Regions from separate parts of the Photobacterium sp. BZF1 genome, predicted to be linked through region 1. Evidence: predicted binding sites of a transcription regulator. Region 1 holds the regulator's gene; the other holds the start of a gene.
What was found. The regulator MetJ, encoded in region 1, represses methionine synthesis genes. The targets are predictions, from matches to a motif close to TTAGACNTNTANANGTCTAA.
Positions count from the first base shown of each region.

Region 2: metH (methionine synthase) is a predicted target of MetJ. The motif match lies at 4,130-4,149, and genes of this name have one in related genera.

Region 1 is NZ_JACSOF010000014.1:12,512-20,471, reverse strand. Features, by position in the region: gene cytR (DNA-binding transcriptional regulator CytR) at 1-847, opposite strand, end outside; gene priA (primosomal protein N') at 1,020-3,221, opposite strand; gene rpmE (50S ribosomal protein L31) at 3,457-3,669, shown strand; gene BIZ37_RS04625 (malic enzyme-like NAD(P)-binding protein) at 3,975-5,225, shown strand; gene metJ (met regulon transcriptional regulator MetJ) at 5,321-5,638, opposite strand; gene BIZ37_RS04615 (O-succinylhomoserine (thiol)-lyase) at 5,816-6,982, shown strand; gene BIZ37_RS04610 (bifunctional aspartate kinase/homoserine dehydrogenase II) at 6,983-7,960, shown strand, end outside.
Region 2 is NZ_JACSOF010000081.1:19,614-27,573, forward strand. Features, by position in the region: gene lysC (lysine-sensitive aspartokinase 3) at 1-317, shown strand, start outside; gene metH (methionine synthase) at 398-4,069, opposite strand; gene BIZ37_RS17850 (sodium:proton antiporter) at 4,273-5,562, shown strand; gene metA (homoserine O-succinyltransferase) at 5,802-6,743, opposite strand; gene BIZ37_RS17860 (bifunctional UDP-sugar hydrolase/5'-nucleotidase) at 7,052-7,960, opposite strand, start outside.

The DNA.
Region 1 (7,960 bases):
GATCGCAGTACTCAGCAAACTGGATATCATCGAAGCCGACAATCGACAGGTCCTGTGGAACGCGGAAGCCAAGGCGCTTAGCCTGTTGCATGGCACCGATGGCCATGACATCGTTATGGCATAGCAGTGCCGTGGGTGGCTCGGGCAGTGACAGCAGTGATGTGACGGCTCGTGCGCCGCCGGCAAAGCTGAAATCACTCTTGACGGTATAGGCTGGATTGAGCTCGGCACCGGCACGGCGTAGGGCCTGCTGGTAACCTTGTGAGCGGAATTGGCACAAGGCGGCAGTATCTGGCCCTGCGATTTGGGCGATGCGCTTATGGCCCATCTGGGTTAGGTAATTGACTGCCTCGAAAGCGGCTGTCAGGTTATCGATATGGACAGTAGGTAGCTCGAGTTCAGGGGCGAACTCACAGGCCATGACCATCGGCGGTAGGTTTTTCTGCTCGGGTTTGCTGACATCAAAGGGCAGGTCGGTGCCGAGTAGCAGCATACCATCGGCTTGCTTGGTGAAAACCAGGTTTACAAACGAATTTTCGCGGGTTTTTTGCTGTCCGCTGTCGCCAAGCAGGACAAGGTAGCCATGTTCCATTGCCGCTTCTTCAATACCCCGGATGATTTCGGTGAAATAGGGATCACAGATATCAGGTACGATAGTGACGATGGTTTTTGATTCGTTGCGACGAAGATTCCTAGCCAGTGAATTGGGTGAATAGCCAGCATCCATGACAGCTTGTTCGACCTTTTTACGGGTTGAGGCTGACACTTTTTCCGGGTTCATCAGGGCACGGGAAACCGTGGCCGTCGAGACGCCGGCGAGCTGGGCAACATCCTTCATTGTCGCCATAGTTAAGGTTCCTCTCTATTATTTTTCTCTCTTTTGCCGCTGGGGGATCATAGCCAAAACGGCCGAAACCTGAGCCAGCGAGCCTATTATTGTAGGCTGTCCGCCGGGGATTAAACATGCTTTAAACAGCATAAATTACATCCAATATGTGACGTACGTCGCATTGTTCATTTTAAGTTAAATCTTGCGGTTCAACATCAATTGACCAGCGAATCTTCTTGGCGAGCGGAAGCAAAGCAATTGCTGGCTTGGCAACGGACAACCACTGCTGCAGGGCCTTGCGGCTAGGTGCTTGCAGCAACAATTGCCAACGGTAGCGGCCTGCCCGGCGGGAGAGCGGGGCAGGGTTGGGACCCATAACCATCGTGTCCTCGCTGGCTATCGGGCTGGTTTCGAAAATGCCGCGTACCTGCTGGAGGAATTGTTCGACCAGTTCACTTTGGTTGGCTTCGGCACGGAGCAGGGCTAGGTAGGTGAATGGCGGAAGCCATGCCTGTTTGCGTTCGCTCAGCGCGCCCTTTGCAAAGTGCTCATAGCCCTTGTACAGCAGCGCTTGTAGCAAGGCGTGTTCTGGATGGTGGGTTTGCAATACCACTTCACCGGGTTTGCTGGCGCGGCCGGCGCGACCGGCAACCTGAATAAACAGTTGGGCCAAGCGCTCGCTGGCCCGGAAGTCGTTGCTAAAGAGTGCGCTGTCGACATCGAGCAAGGCGACTAGCGTAACATCGGGGAAATGGTGCCCCTTGGCCAGCATCTGGGTGCCAATCAGTATTTGGTATTCATTGTTGCGGATCGCCTCGAGGTAGTTTTCCAAACTGCCTTTACGGCGGGTACTGTCACGGTCAATACGCACTGTTTTGTAGCTTGGGAACAGGGTCTCGAGCTGATGCTCGAGCTGCTCGGTACCGACTCCCACCGCATTGAGTTGGGTTGAACCACACTGGCCGCACTGGTGCATCATCGGGCGCTGGGTCCCGCAATGGTGGCAGCGCAGTTCGCCACTTTGCTGGTGGAAAGTGTAGTAGGCATCACAGCGCTTGCATTCAGCCAGCCAACCACACTCATGGCAGATCACGGCAGGGGCAAATCCCCGCCGGTTGAGGAACAGCATGACCTGGTTGCCCGCATCAAGGTGCTTGCGCATCCGGGCGATCAGTGGCGCAGATAACCCCGCTTCGAGGTACAGTCCTTTAACGTCCAGCACGCCATGGCGCGCAGACTGGGCGCTACCCGCCCGGCGGGACAAAATAAGGTGGTGGTACTTTCCGCTTTTGGCGTTATGTAAGGTTTCCAGTGCCGGTGTTGCCGAACCGAGAATGATCGGGATATTTTCCTGGCTGGCACGCATCACGGCCAGATCCCTAGCATGGTAGCGTAGGCTGTCCTGCTGTTTGTAGGAGGCATCATGCTCTTCGTCGACAATGATGATGCCGAGGTTGGCAAACGGGGTGAACAACGCCGAGCGGGTACCGATGATTATCCCGGCTTGGTTATCGCGTCCAGCGAGCCAGGCCGACAACCGTTCGGTGTCATTAAGCCCGGAGTGGATTGTCTCCAACGGGACATTGAAGCGGCGGCGGAAGCGGTTGATGGTTTGTGGCGTGAGGCCAATTTCCGGTACCAGGATCAACGCTTGCTTACCGGCAGCTAAAACAGGCTCCAATAGGTTGAGGTAAACTTCGGTTTTGCCTGAGCCTGTCACCCCTTCGAGCAGGTAGCAGCCAAATTCAGGGTTGGCGTTGACACTGGCAATTGCCAGCGCCTGCTCTTCATTCAGGCGGGGCTTTTCTTCATTTATGGCAAACCCAGCCTTCCAACTGCGGTTAGTCGGCGCTTGTTCAAGTGTTTCAATCCAGCCTTTGTCTGCCAGTGTTTTCAGTGTTGCGCTGCTGACTTCTTCGGCCAACAAGGCCTCATGGCTCAGCGTCCCCTGGCGTAGCATGGTCAGCACCTGAACCTGACGCGGAGCTCGCTTGAGGGCGGTCAAAGGCTGATTGTGGCCTGCTTCGGTCAGTTGCCACATTTTCAGTGCAGAAGGCGCAGCCTCCCGCCCTTTTCGCAATAGGGCAGGCATCGCATTGGCAAGGCTGTCACCCAGGGGGTATTGATAATATTGGCTTGCCCAGGTTAGCAACTTGAATAGGCTTGGCCCCCACAAAGGTACAGCATCCAATACTTGGTGGATAGGTTTGAGCTGGTTGAGGGGAAAGTCGGAGCTATCGGTCAGAGCCATGACTATCCCAACCAGTTGCTGTCGCCCAAAAGGTACTTTGACTCTGCCACCGATCACTGGCTGCTGGTCAGCTTTGACCAAGTAATCAAATTGCTTGTCCAGGGGGACAGGAAGGGCCACTCGGGCGATGTTGGGCGTCATATCTAACCGCTAAATCCGCATGTACTAAGATAGAGAAGTGTACCTTGCCCAGCCTCGGGCGGCAAAGCGGCGAAAAAAGGCGCATATTGGTTGATCTGGGCAGAATGATTGATTACTATACGCCGCCTGAATTTGACGTATTGGCGGTCTTGCCGTTACGTTTTTGATATTAACGACGTGTGGTGCCCGGCTTAGGATCGGGAGAGCGACACGGCCTTACTTTTGAGGTTATCCCATGAAACAAGGTATTCACCCAGAGTACACTGCAGTAAACGCTCGTTGTTCTTGCGGCAACACTTTCGTATTTAACTCTACTATGGGTAAAGACATCAACCTTGATGTATGCGACAAGTGTCACCCATTCTACACTGGTAAGCAGCGTCAGGTTAGCTCTGGTGGTCGTATCGACAAATTCAACAAGCGTTTCGGTGCGCTTTCTAGCAAGTAATTTGCCAGATGAATTTCGAAAAAAGGGATGCGCAAGCATCCCTTTTTTTATCCCTGTCCGAACCCTTCTTTTATTCCATCATTTCGTTTGCTCCATTCCCTATCTGTATCCCTATTTCAGGTAAATTGGCGATTCCCTCTTAAAGTGAATACTTGAACCGCAATATTCCCCATTGATGTTGAACATTCGGTCCGGGAATCATTGGATCGACCAGATGTTCGGTGCTAGGATTTTGTGCTGCCATAGAATATGATCTATGTCCAAATTCCAAAATAAAGTCACCTCCAGCCAGGATTTCGAACACTATGTCTGAAGATTTTCGCCAACAGGCCCTTCATTACCACGCATACCCAGTACCGGGAAAAATTGCTGTCGAGCTCACCAAGCCAGCTAATACCGTAGAAGATCTCGCCCTTGCTTACAGCCCAGGTGTGGCTGAGCCAGTACGTGAAATCGCTCAGAACTCAGAAAATGTCTACAAGTACACCGGTAAGGGCAACATGGTTGCCGTGATTACCAACGGTACAGCTATCCTTGGCTTGGGTAACCTTGGCCCGCTGGCTTCTAAGCCGGTAATGGAAGGTAAGGCGCTGCTGTTCAAACGTTTTGCTGGCCTGGACTCTATTGATATCGAAGTGAAGCACCGTACTATTGACGAGTTTGTCGATACGGTTGCCAATATTGCTGATACGTTCGGTGGTATTAACCTCGAAGATATCAAAGCCCCTGACTGTTTCGAAATCGAAAAACGCCTGATTGAGCGCTGCCACGTTCCAGTATTCCATGATGACCAGCACGGTACGGCGATTGTGACGGCTGCGGGTATGCTCAATGCCCTGGAGCTTCAGGGCAAGAACATCAACGAAGCGGTGATTGTCTGCTTGGGCGCGGGTGCAGCGGCTGTGGCTTGTATGGAACTGCTTATCAAGTGTGGTGCCCAGCGCGAGAAGATTTACATGTTGGACCGTAAGGGTGTGATCCATACCCGCCGTGACGATATCAACGAGTACAAGCAGCTGTTTGCCAATAACACCGACAAACGTACCCTGGAAGATGTGATTGAAGGTGCGGATATCTTTGTTGGTGTCTCTGGCCCTGATCTGCTTGCACCTGAAGCGCTGAAACTGATGGCTGACAAGCCTGTGGTCTTTGCGTGTTCTAACCCTGATCCTGAAATCAAGCCAGAGCTAGCCCATGCGGTACGTGATGATTTGATTATGGGTACCGGCCGCTCGGATTACCCGAACCAGGTCAACAATGTTATCTGTTTCCCATTCATTTTCCGTGGTGCCCTCGATGTGCGTGCGAGTGAAATCAATGATGAAATGAAACTGGCGGCGGTTGATGCTATCCGTGCGCTGGCCAAAGAGCCGGTACCGGCCGAAGTGGTTGCTGCCGCTGGTGCAGACAAGCTTGAATTTGGCCCGGAATACATCATTCCTAAGCCAATGGACCCACGCCTGCTTCCACGCGTTGCTAAGGCCGTTGCCCAGGCTGCTGTAGATTCTGGCGTTGCCCAAATTGAGATGCCGATTGGTTACATGGAAGCAAAATAAGTTTCGTATTAAGCCAAGCAAAGAAAAACCAGCCACAAGGCTGGTTTTTTTATTGTCATATTACGCTGACATCATGGTGACCCAGTCGCCGGCGATTATTCGTTGATGTCTTCGTAGGTGATCCCCATCTCTTCCATCAGCGCTTTCGCTTCTGCTGGAAGATCGTCTGGGCGGTCTTTACGGATGTCATCATCGGTTGGAAGCGGTTGGCCAGTGTAGGCGTGCAGGAAGGCTTCGCACAGCAACTCACTGTTGGTAGCATGGCGTAAGTTGTTGACCTGACGGCGGGTACGCTCATCGGTCAGGATTTTTAGAACCTTCAATGGAATCGAAACTGTAATTTTTTTTACTTGTTCGTTTTTCTTACCGTGTTCCGCGTAAGGGCTAATGTATTCGCCATTCCACTCTGCCATTTTTTACCTTCTCAGCGATATAAAAGTGATGAAATATAGTATGCCTGAATTTTAGCGGGATTTACCGCCATAAGCAAAGACATATAGACGTCTAGAAGTGTTGACGTCTTCGGTGTTTATCGTTATGTTGTTGCATAAAAGTTATTCGCCAGGGCCACCCTGACAAGGAAAGTAAACATGAGTGACAAGAAGCTAGCTACCGTCGCTGTTCGCACCGGCATCGAATCTGATACCCAGTACAACGCTGTGGTACCCCCTCTCTATTTAACCTCGACCTACAGCTTTCCGCAATTAGGTGAGGTACCAGAATTTGATTATTCCCGCTCAGGTAACCCGACCCGTAACACACTGGCTGATGCGTTGGCAGAGCTGGAAGGGGGAGCGGGTGCTGTGGTGACCAACTGCGGGACTGCGGCAATCAACCTATTGGCTTCAGCGTTAATTGGCCCGGACGACTTGATTATTGCCCCTCATGACTGCTACGGCGGCACTTACCGCCTGTTTAATACCCGTGCGGCCAAGGGTGATTTCAAAGTACGTTTCATTGATCAGACGGATCCAGAAGCTGTCGCCGAAGCACTGGCCCTAAAGCCTAAGCTGATTTGGGTCGAAACCCCGTCAAACCCATTGCTACGTATTGTCGATGTTACCGAGATTTGTGCGGCGGCCAAGCAAGTGGGTGCGCTGGTGGCGGTTGATAATACTTTCCTGTCTCCGATCCTCCAGCAGCCGATTGCCCTTGGTGCCGATTTTGTTGTCCATTCCACGACGAAATACATCAATGGTCATTCAGATGTCGTCGGTGGGGTATTGATTTCCAAGCAGGCGGAGCATGCCGAGGAGATCGCCTGGTGGGCAAATTGTATTGGTGCCACCGGTGCGCCGTTTGATGCTTATATGACCTTGCGTGGCCTGCGTACCTTGGCACCAAGGATGAGAATGCATGAAGAAAACAGCCGTCAGATCCTGGCTTACCTACAGCAGCAACCGTTGGTAGGGAATATTTACCATCCAAGCCAACCAGAGCACCCTGGCCATGCGATAGCACTCAAGCAGCAAAAGGGCTTCGGTGCAATGCTGAGCTTTGAGATTGCCGGTAGTATGGCGCAGCTTGAAGTATTTGTTAAAACGCTAAACTGTTTCTCATTGGCGGAATCACTCGGTGGCACGGAAAGCTTGATTTGTCACCCGGCAAGTATGACCCACCGTGCTATGTCGGATGAAGCCCAAGCCGAGGCTGGACTGAAACCGTCCCTGCTGAGGCTATCGGTTGGCCTTGAGGATCCGGAAGATTTGATTGCCGATCTGGAGCAGGCTTTCAACAAAGCGGCGGAGGTAGCGTAAATGAGTCATCCTGTTACGCGTCAATTGCACAAGTTTGGCGGCAGCAGCTTAGCTGATCCAGAGTGCTACCTAAGGGTGGCCGAGATCTTGCGTGAGTATTCCAGCGAAAATGATTTGGTCGTTGTATCGGCGGCAGGTAAAACCACTAACTGCCTGATCGAATGGCTTGAACTACTGGACAAGGATGGCCGTCAGGCCCATGAGGCTTTGCAGTCTCTGCGTAGTTTTCAGCAGGGGCTGATTGAGTCGCTGCTTGACGGTGAGGTAGCGGATGAACTGTTGACCCAGTTGCACCTTGAGTTAGGTGTTCTGTCGGGTATGGCCGAAAAGCCACAGTCAGAGGCTGAACAAGCCAAGGTGCTTGGTCACGGTGAGCAGTGGTCAGCCCGTTTGTTGGCCGCTTTGCTAACTAAACAACAACTACCTGCAGCCAACCTTGATTCTCGCCGGTTCCTTCGGGCCGAGCGGGCCGCACAGCCGGAAGTTGACCGTGCGCTATCTTGGCCGCTGCTCAAGGAGCAGCTCGCTCAGTACAGTCAACAGCGTGTCGTGATCACCGGCTTCATGGCACAAAATGGCGCGGGCGAGACTGTACTACTCGGCCGTAACGGTTCGGATTATTCGGCAACCGTGATTGGCGCCCTGGCTGATGTTGATAGGGTGACAATCTGGAGTGATGTGGCTGGGGTTTACAGTGCTGACCCGCGTAAGGTTGCAGATGCTTGCCTACTGCCTTTGCTACGCTTGGATGAGGCCAGTGAACTGGCCCGCTTGGCTGCGCCTGTTTTGCATAGCCGTACCTTACAGCCCGTTGCACAAAGTGCGATTGACCTGACATTGCGTTGCAGCCACCAACCGGAGCAAGGCTCGACCCGGGTGGAACGGGTACTTGCGTCAGGACGCGGGGCCAAGATCATCACGTCACTTGATGAGGTGTGCCTGATCGAACTATCGGTGACCCGCGCCCATGATTTTGCC
Region 2 (7,960 bases), on a different contig from region 1:
CCTCTGAAGTCAGCGTGTCACTGACATTGGATCAAACCGATACCGGTGGCGGCGCGCCAAGCCTGCCTGCAACGGCAATGGAACAACTGAGCAAGCTTTGCCGCGTGGAAGTCGAGCAAGACCTTTGCCTGGTTGCCCTGATTGGTAACGAGCTTGGTGATGCCCCAGGCGCAGCAACCCAGGTATTCAGCCGGTTGGATGACTACAGCCCACGCATGATCTGCTTCGGCGCCAGCACCCACAACCTGTGCTTCCTAGTGAAGACGGAAGAATCACGCGAGGTGATCAAAGTCTTGCACCACGGTTTGTTCGAGTAAGACGAAACCGATAAGATTCTGATTAGTAGAAAAGCAAAAGGCGCTCAATGAGCGCCTTTTTTGTTGTTGAAGAAAATCTATTAGCCGTTGAGGTTCGGCCCCAGCCATTTCTCGGCTTCGACCAAATCCCAGCCCTTGCGATCAGCATAGCTGTCACGCTGATCATCTTGGATCTGGGCGATCGCAAAGTATCTCGAGTCTGGATGAGAGAAGTACCAACCCGAGACAGACGCACCCGGCCACATAGCATAGCTGGTCGTCAGTGACATACCGATGGTCTCTTCTACCTGCAATAGCTCCCACAGCGACCCTTTTTCGGTATGCTCAGGACATGCCGGATAGCCCGGTGCAGGGCGGATCCCTTGGTATTTCTCACGGATCAGATCATCGTTGGACAAATCTTCATCCGGCGAATAGCCCCAGATATCCTTTCGCACCTGCTCGTGCAGGTATTCGGCAAACGCTTCTGCCAAACGGTCGGCCACGGCCTGGATCATAATCGCATTGTAGTCATCGCCCGCCGCTTTGTAGGCATCGGCCAACTCACGTTCACCAATACCGCCGGTGACCGCAAAGGCACCAATCCAATCGGCTTTCCCGCTTTCCTTCGGCGCAATGTAGTCCGATAGGCAGTAGTTGAAGCCCTTCGGTTTCTCGGTTTGCTGGCGTAAGTTGTGTAGTACCTTGGCCACTTCAGTGCGCGACTCATCGGTGTACACCTCGATATCATCTCCGACACTATTGGCCGGGAACATAGCACACATCCCCCGCGCCTTGAGCAAGCCTTCCTGCTCAACCCTGTCTAGCAAGTCATTGGCGTCTTTAAACAAACGACGCGCTTCCTCACCCACTTCTTCATGGTCAAGAATAGCTGGATACTTACCCATCAGCGACCAGGTCATAAAGAACGGGGTCCAGTCGATATACTGGCGCAGGGTAGCAACATCGAAGTCATCGAAGACCTGCACACCTGATTTCAGAGGTGCCGGCGGGGTGTAACTATTCCAATCAATCGCGACCTTGTTTGCCCGTGCAACATCCAGGGAAACCGGCTTGGTCTTTGGACGCTTGCGGCTATGCTGGTCACGTACCCTGACATAGTCGGCATCAAGCTTTTCGACAAAAGCAGGACGCAATTCATCAGACAGCAGCGAGGTACACACGCCAACAGCACGGGAGGCATTATTTACATACACCACCGGATGGCTGTAGTTCTGCTCGATCTTCACTGCAGTGTGAGCCTTGGATGTCGTCGCACCACCGATCAACAGCGGCAGGTCGAAGCCTTGGCGCTCCATCTCTTTCGCCACATGGACCATCTCGTCGAGGGAAGGTGTAATCAATCCAGACAGGCCAATGATATCGACATTCTCTTCCTTGGCGACCTTAAGGATCTTCTCGCACGGCACCATCACACCAAGATCGATGATTTCGTAGTTATTACATTGGAGTACAACGCCCACAATGTTCTTGCCGATATCGTGGACATCGCCTTTTACTGTTGCCAGCAAGATCTTACCGTTTGTCGCACCCGCTTGTTTCGCAGCGTTAATATAAGGCTCCAAGTGGGCAACCGCTTGTTTCATTACCCGAGCAGACTTCACTACCTGCGGCAGGAACATCTTACCTTCACCGAACAGGTCACCAACCACGTTCATGCCATCCATCAACGGCCCCTCGATCACTTCAAGCGGCTTGGAGGCATTGAGTCGAGCTTCTTCGGTATCTTCAACGATAAACTCGGTGATCCCCTTGACCAAGGCATGCTCAAGGCGCTTTTCTACCGACCAGGTACGCCACTCAAGTGCTGACGCATCGTCTTCCTTGCCCACGCCTTTATTGGCATATTCCGCAGCGATATCCAGCAGGCGCTCTGTCGAGTCATCACGGCGGTTCAGGACTACGTCTTCTACCGCTTCACGCAACTTCTCCGGTACGTTGTCGTACACTTCAAGCTGACCAGCATTGACGATCCCCATATCCATACCGTTCTTGAAACAGTGGTACAGGAATACGGCATGGATAGCTTCGCGGACGTAATTGTTACCGCGGAAAGAGAACGAGACGTTAGAGACGCCACCAGAAATCATGGCATGGGGCAGATCGCGCTTGATGTCGGCTACCGCTTCGATGAAATCAACCGCGTAGTTGTTGTGCTCTTCGATGCCGGTCGCAACCGCAAAGATATTCGGATCGAAAATGATATCTTCCGGCGGGAAGCCAACTTCATCGACCAAGATACGGTAGGCATTGGTACAGATCTCCAGCTTGCGCTGGCGGGTTTCAGCCTGGCCCACTTCATCGAACGCCATCACGATCACGGCTGCACCGTAGCGGCGGATCAGCTTGGCCTGCTCAACAAATTTCTCTTTGCCTTCCTTGAGCGAGATAGAGTTAACAATCCCCTTGCCCTGGATACATTTCAGGCCAGCTTCGATGACTTCCCACTTCGAGGAGTCGACCATGATAGGCACTTTGGAAATCTCTGGCTCGGAAGCACACAGGTTGAGGAATCGCACCATGCACGCTTCGGCATCCAGCATCCCTTCATCCATGTTGATGTCGATGATCTGGGCACCGTTTTCTACCTGCTGGCGGGCAACTTCCAGCGCCTCGTCATACAATTCTTCTTTGATCAGGCGTTTGAAGCGCGCCGAACCGGTCACGTTGGTTCGCTCGCCTACGTTGACGAACAAGGTATCTTTTTCAATGGTCAGCGGCTCAAGACCCGACAAACGGCAGGCAACCGGTAGCTCAGGCAACGCCCGAGGCGCAATGTCTGCCACTGCTTCGGCCATCTGGCGAATATGTTCTGGCGTGGTGCCACAACAGCCACCGACTAAGTTTAGGAATCCGCTTTCCGCCCACTCTTTGATATGGCTCGCCATCTCTTCCGGAGACAAGTCATATTCACCAAAGGCATTGGGTAGACCGGCATTTGGGTGGGTAGAGACGGCACATTCAGAGATGCGCGACAACTCTTCGACATACTGGCGCAACTCATCAGGACCAAGAGCACAGTTCAGGCCAAATGAAATAGGGTTAACATGACGTAGGGCATTATAAAATGCCTCGGTAGTCTGGCCTGACAGGGTGCGGCCTGATGCATCGGTGATCGTACCGGAAATCATCACCGGTAACGAATAGCCCAACTCTTCAAATACAGTATCGACCGCAAAGGCACACGCCTTGGCATTGAGGGTATCGAAAATCGTCTCGATAAGGATGATGTCTGAGCCACCCTCGATCAATGCGCGGGTCGATTCGGCATACGCCTCGACCAACTGGTCAAAGGTAACATTGCGGAAACCAGGATCGTTTACATCCGGCGATATGGAACAAGTTCGGTTGGTCGGGCCCAGCACACCGGCCACAAATCGCGGCTTGTCCGGTGTCTTTGCCGTCCACTCGTCGGCCACTTGACGGGCAAGCTTGGCTGCTTCGAGGTTGATCTCGGCACTCAACGCTTCCATCTCATAATCGGCCATCGCGATGGTGGTCGCGTTGAAGGTATTGGTCTCTAGGATATCCGCACCAGCCTCAAGGTATGAGGCATGAATATCCTTGATCAAATGTGGTTGGGTCAGTACCAGTAAATCGTTGTTGCCCTTGAGGTCCATGTGCCAATCGGCAAAACGCTCACCACGGTAATCTTGCTCTTCCAGCTTGTAGCCCTGGATCATGGTGCCCATGCCACCATCAATGATCAGGATCTGCTCTGCCAAGCGCTTATTTAGTAAATCCTTGCCCATCAACACCGCTTTACTTCCTTATCTAATGTTACAGCTAGTTCACATCCTACCATAGCAAAAATGGAAATCTAGACGTCTAAAGGGCTTTTCGTTGATTAATTTTTAACTCATTGTAAGAAATTAAAGATAGCTATCGGGCAGCGATAGATTTATATTTTGACACAATTTTCAGCTTTACTTTCAATTACCATCGAGGTCACTGGATGTCAGTTTACAGCACCCTCTGTTTCCTGGCGGCAGCAGCAATGCTGATCGCTTTTATAAACAGTAAAATAGGAAAAATGCAGACCACTATCGCCATTACTGCTGGGGCGTTGGTGCTATCTCTGGGCATCATTGTTGCCGGGCATAACGGCTGGTTCCACCTAGAAGACATTGCTGCAAGCCAGCTTGGCGAAATCAACTTCGAGAACTTCTTGCTCAAAGGGATTCTAGGTTTCTTGCTGTTTGCGGGTGGTTTGGGGATCAAACTTCCCCACCTAGAAGATCAAAAGTGGGAAATCACCACACTTGCGCTTGCCGCCACTTTATTTTCAACCTTCTTTATCGGCTTTTCCCTGTGGGGTATTTGTCAGGTACTCGGTATCCAGCTCGATTTGATCTATTGTTTGATCTTTGGCTCGCTGATCTCGCCAACTGACCCGATTGCCGTGCTCGCTATTGTAAAAAAACTCGATGCGCCAAAGCGTATCTCTACCCAAATTGAGGGCGAATCTTTATTCAATGACGGCTTCGGCCTTGTCATTTTCGTTACCCTATTTACCATCGCTTTTGGTAACGAAGCCCCTACCGTTCTTGGTGTTGGCCAACTCTTCCTGCAAGAGGCTATTGGCGGTATCGCCTACGGTTTCGCCCTAGGCCTTATTTTCCATTACCTGATCAGCTCGACCAATGACCACTCAATGGAACTACTGCTCACGCTGGGCATACCGACTGCCGGCTACGTATTTGCCGATGTCATCCACGTTTCAGGACCATTGGCTATGGTAGTTTCAGGTATCATGATCGGTAACTGGACCCGCTATATTGGCTTCTCGAAGGAAAGTGAAGAACACCTCGACCACTTCTGGGAGCTGGTCGATGAGTTCCTCAATGGCGTACTGTTCCTATTGATTGGTATGAGCATGCTGCAGTTCAGCTTCCACCAGGAAGACTGGGTCTTGATGGTCATCGCTGTACCGCTAGTACTGCTTAGCCGTTACCTCAGCGTAAAATTCTCCTACGTCGGTTTCAACCGCTACCGCGACTACAACCCGATGTCGGTTAGAATCCTGACCTGGGGTGGCCTACGCGGTGGCCTGGCCCTTGCGATGGCGATGGCAGTGCCGGCAGGTGTGATGGTGATCCCTGACAAGAACATTGATGTGCGGGAAATTATGCTGGTGATGACCTACTCGGTAGTCGTGTTCTCTATATTGATTCAGGGGTCGACGATTACCCCGCTGATCCACAAAGCCAAATTGTGGGAAGCCGAAAATAGCCCAAGTAAATAGCTACGATAAAAAAGACCTGCTTCGGCAGGTCTTTTTTTAGCTGGGAACTATTTCTATTGCAGTTGAAAGAACGTCCCAAGCACCAGAATGTAAATTTCAAAAGCGCAAAGTGACATCCATGTCGCTCCAACCCGCCGTCCCTGGCGGGTAGGTTTTGAAATTTTATCCTAGTGCATGGGCCGCATACGTAAAGCTGGATGGCCACCTACTCTGCAAGTATTGTGTTATTCGGCAACAAACTATTCATCTGTGGTGAAGTTGGCTTCCGAGAAATGCTCCAAGTCATAAGGAGTCTGCTGGTAGACACAGTAGTTTAGCCAGTTGGCAAACAGCAGGTGACCATGGCTACGCCAGCTGGCAATGGGTGGGTTATCTGGATTATTGTCCGGGTAGTAGTTCACCGGTACATTTGGCTCCATTCCTTCCCCAACATCCCTGACATACTCATTATGCAGGGTATCAACATCATACTCCGGATGACCGGTTACAAACACATTCCGTTTGTCTTTGGTCGCAGCCAAGTACACACCGGCCTGCTCAGACGTCGCCAGAATATCTAGATCAGTATGCTCTTCCAAATACTCTGGTGAGAAGTCGGCAAAGCGGGAATGTGGCGCCAAGAATGAATCATCAAAGCCACGCAGGATCGGGTTGTGGCAATCATGAATACGGTGCCAATAGACCCCTGATAACTTCTCCTTGCGGGTACGCTTAGGCAGATCGTACAGCAGTTTTAAGCCAGCCTGGGCTGCCCAGCACACAAACAGCGTTGAAGTCACATGCTGTTTGGCCCAGTTCATGATGGTCTGGATTTCTTCCCAATAGAGCACATCTTCAAACTGCACCAAGCCAAGCGGAGCACCCGTTACTATCAAGCCATCGAAGTTGCGGTCTTTCACCATTTCGAACTGGCGATAGAAGGTGTCGAGATGCTCAGTCGGCGTATTCTTGGTAGGCCGGTTGTCTATACGGAGCAATTCAACATCGACCTGCAGCGGACTATTGGACAGCAGACGCAGAAACTGGGTTTCCGTTTCAATCTTCTTTGGCATCAGGTTAAGCAGCAGCACCTTCAGAGGACGGATTTCCTGACTCGAAGCACGGGCTTCCGACATCACGAAGATATTCTCTCCTCGTAGGATATCGGTTGCAGGTAATTTGTCAGGGATCTTAATCGGCATGGGTGCTTCTCCTTAAACGTGTTTCCCGTCTAAACCTATTGATATAGCCATAATAGGCAAGAGATGTTTAGACGTCCAGATATCTAAACCTACCTGATTCTCTAACTAAGCGCAACCCAAGGCAAGGCTGGTATATCCCCTCGAAGACAGTGTTACAGTAGCCGCCTTTATCATCCCTACAAACTTGTGTCCGTAACTGAACTGACGTCTCCACCCTCAAAAACGACCAATAAAAAAGGAGGCCTCAGCCTCCTTTACGGTCATCTTCAATTGCCTGCCCAATGAGCTAACAAGCTGATGTTGACAATTTAGTTACTTTTTAACGGGATAAAGTTCTGAACTGCCATCTCATCGACTGTCGGCTGCTGCAGTGATTTGCCTTCGGCATGCAACGCTTTGATGTAGTTGATCAATGAGTCGGTGTAAAGCAAGCCCGTATCTTCACGACGGTTATCGTCTTCAAATGCAGGAACCATAGACAAGTAGCTGTCACCACCTGCTGCAACAAAATCGTTGGTTACCACGACGTAGGTTTCATCAAGCTTAATTGGGTGCCAGCTATTTTCACCTCGACGACGAGCTTCAACGTTGCTCGCGCGAGAGCCTTTAGCCTTGTTCAAATCAACATCGAAACGTAGGTTCGTCGCTGCAGGGAACGCACCTGAAGAGTTGTTTGCTACAACATTATCAAGCGCATCTTCCAAGGTGTTAACGATCTCTTGACCTGTCATATCGAGGTTGACTAGGTAGTTTGTGAAAGGCAATACATTAAAGGCATGACTCACGCTAACCTGACCAGCTGGAATGCTGGTACGTACACCACCGGAGTTCTGAAGTGCGATATCAGAGCGTAGGGAAAGGTGTGCGAAGGCATCAGTAACAATATTGGCCATAACACTACCATGCGCATTCAGGAAGTCACGATTGGCGTTTTCAACACCACACAAGGACCCCGAAGCATGACCCTGACCAGGTACTCGTTCATTACATAAGTTAGCATCGCTGCTGCCGATGATCTCTTGCTTACGCTCCTCAATTTGGGCGCTGTAGTAAGCCAATTTATCGACAGTAGTTGCATCTTCCGCAACAATGCTGACTTCAGCTGTAGCAGCAACATAGTCTCGAATCGCTTTCAGCTCAGCTTCACTGTGGGCTTCTTTCCCCTTAGAGTCAGCAGTGAAGTTATCGCCAAGCGGTAGGTGAGCATGGCCGTCACA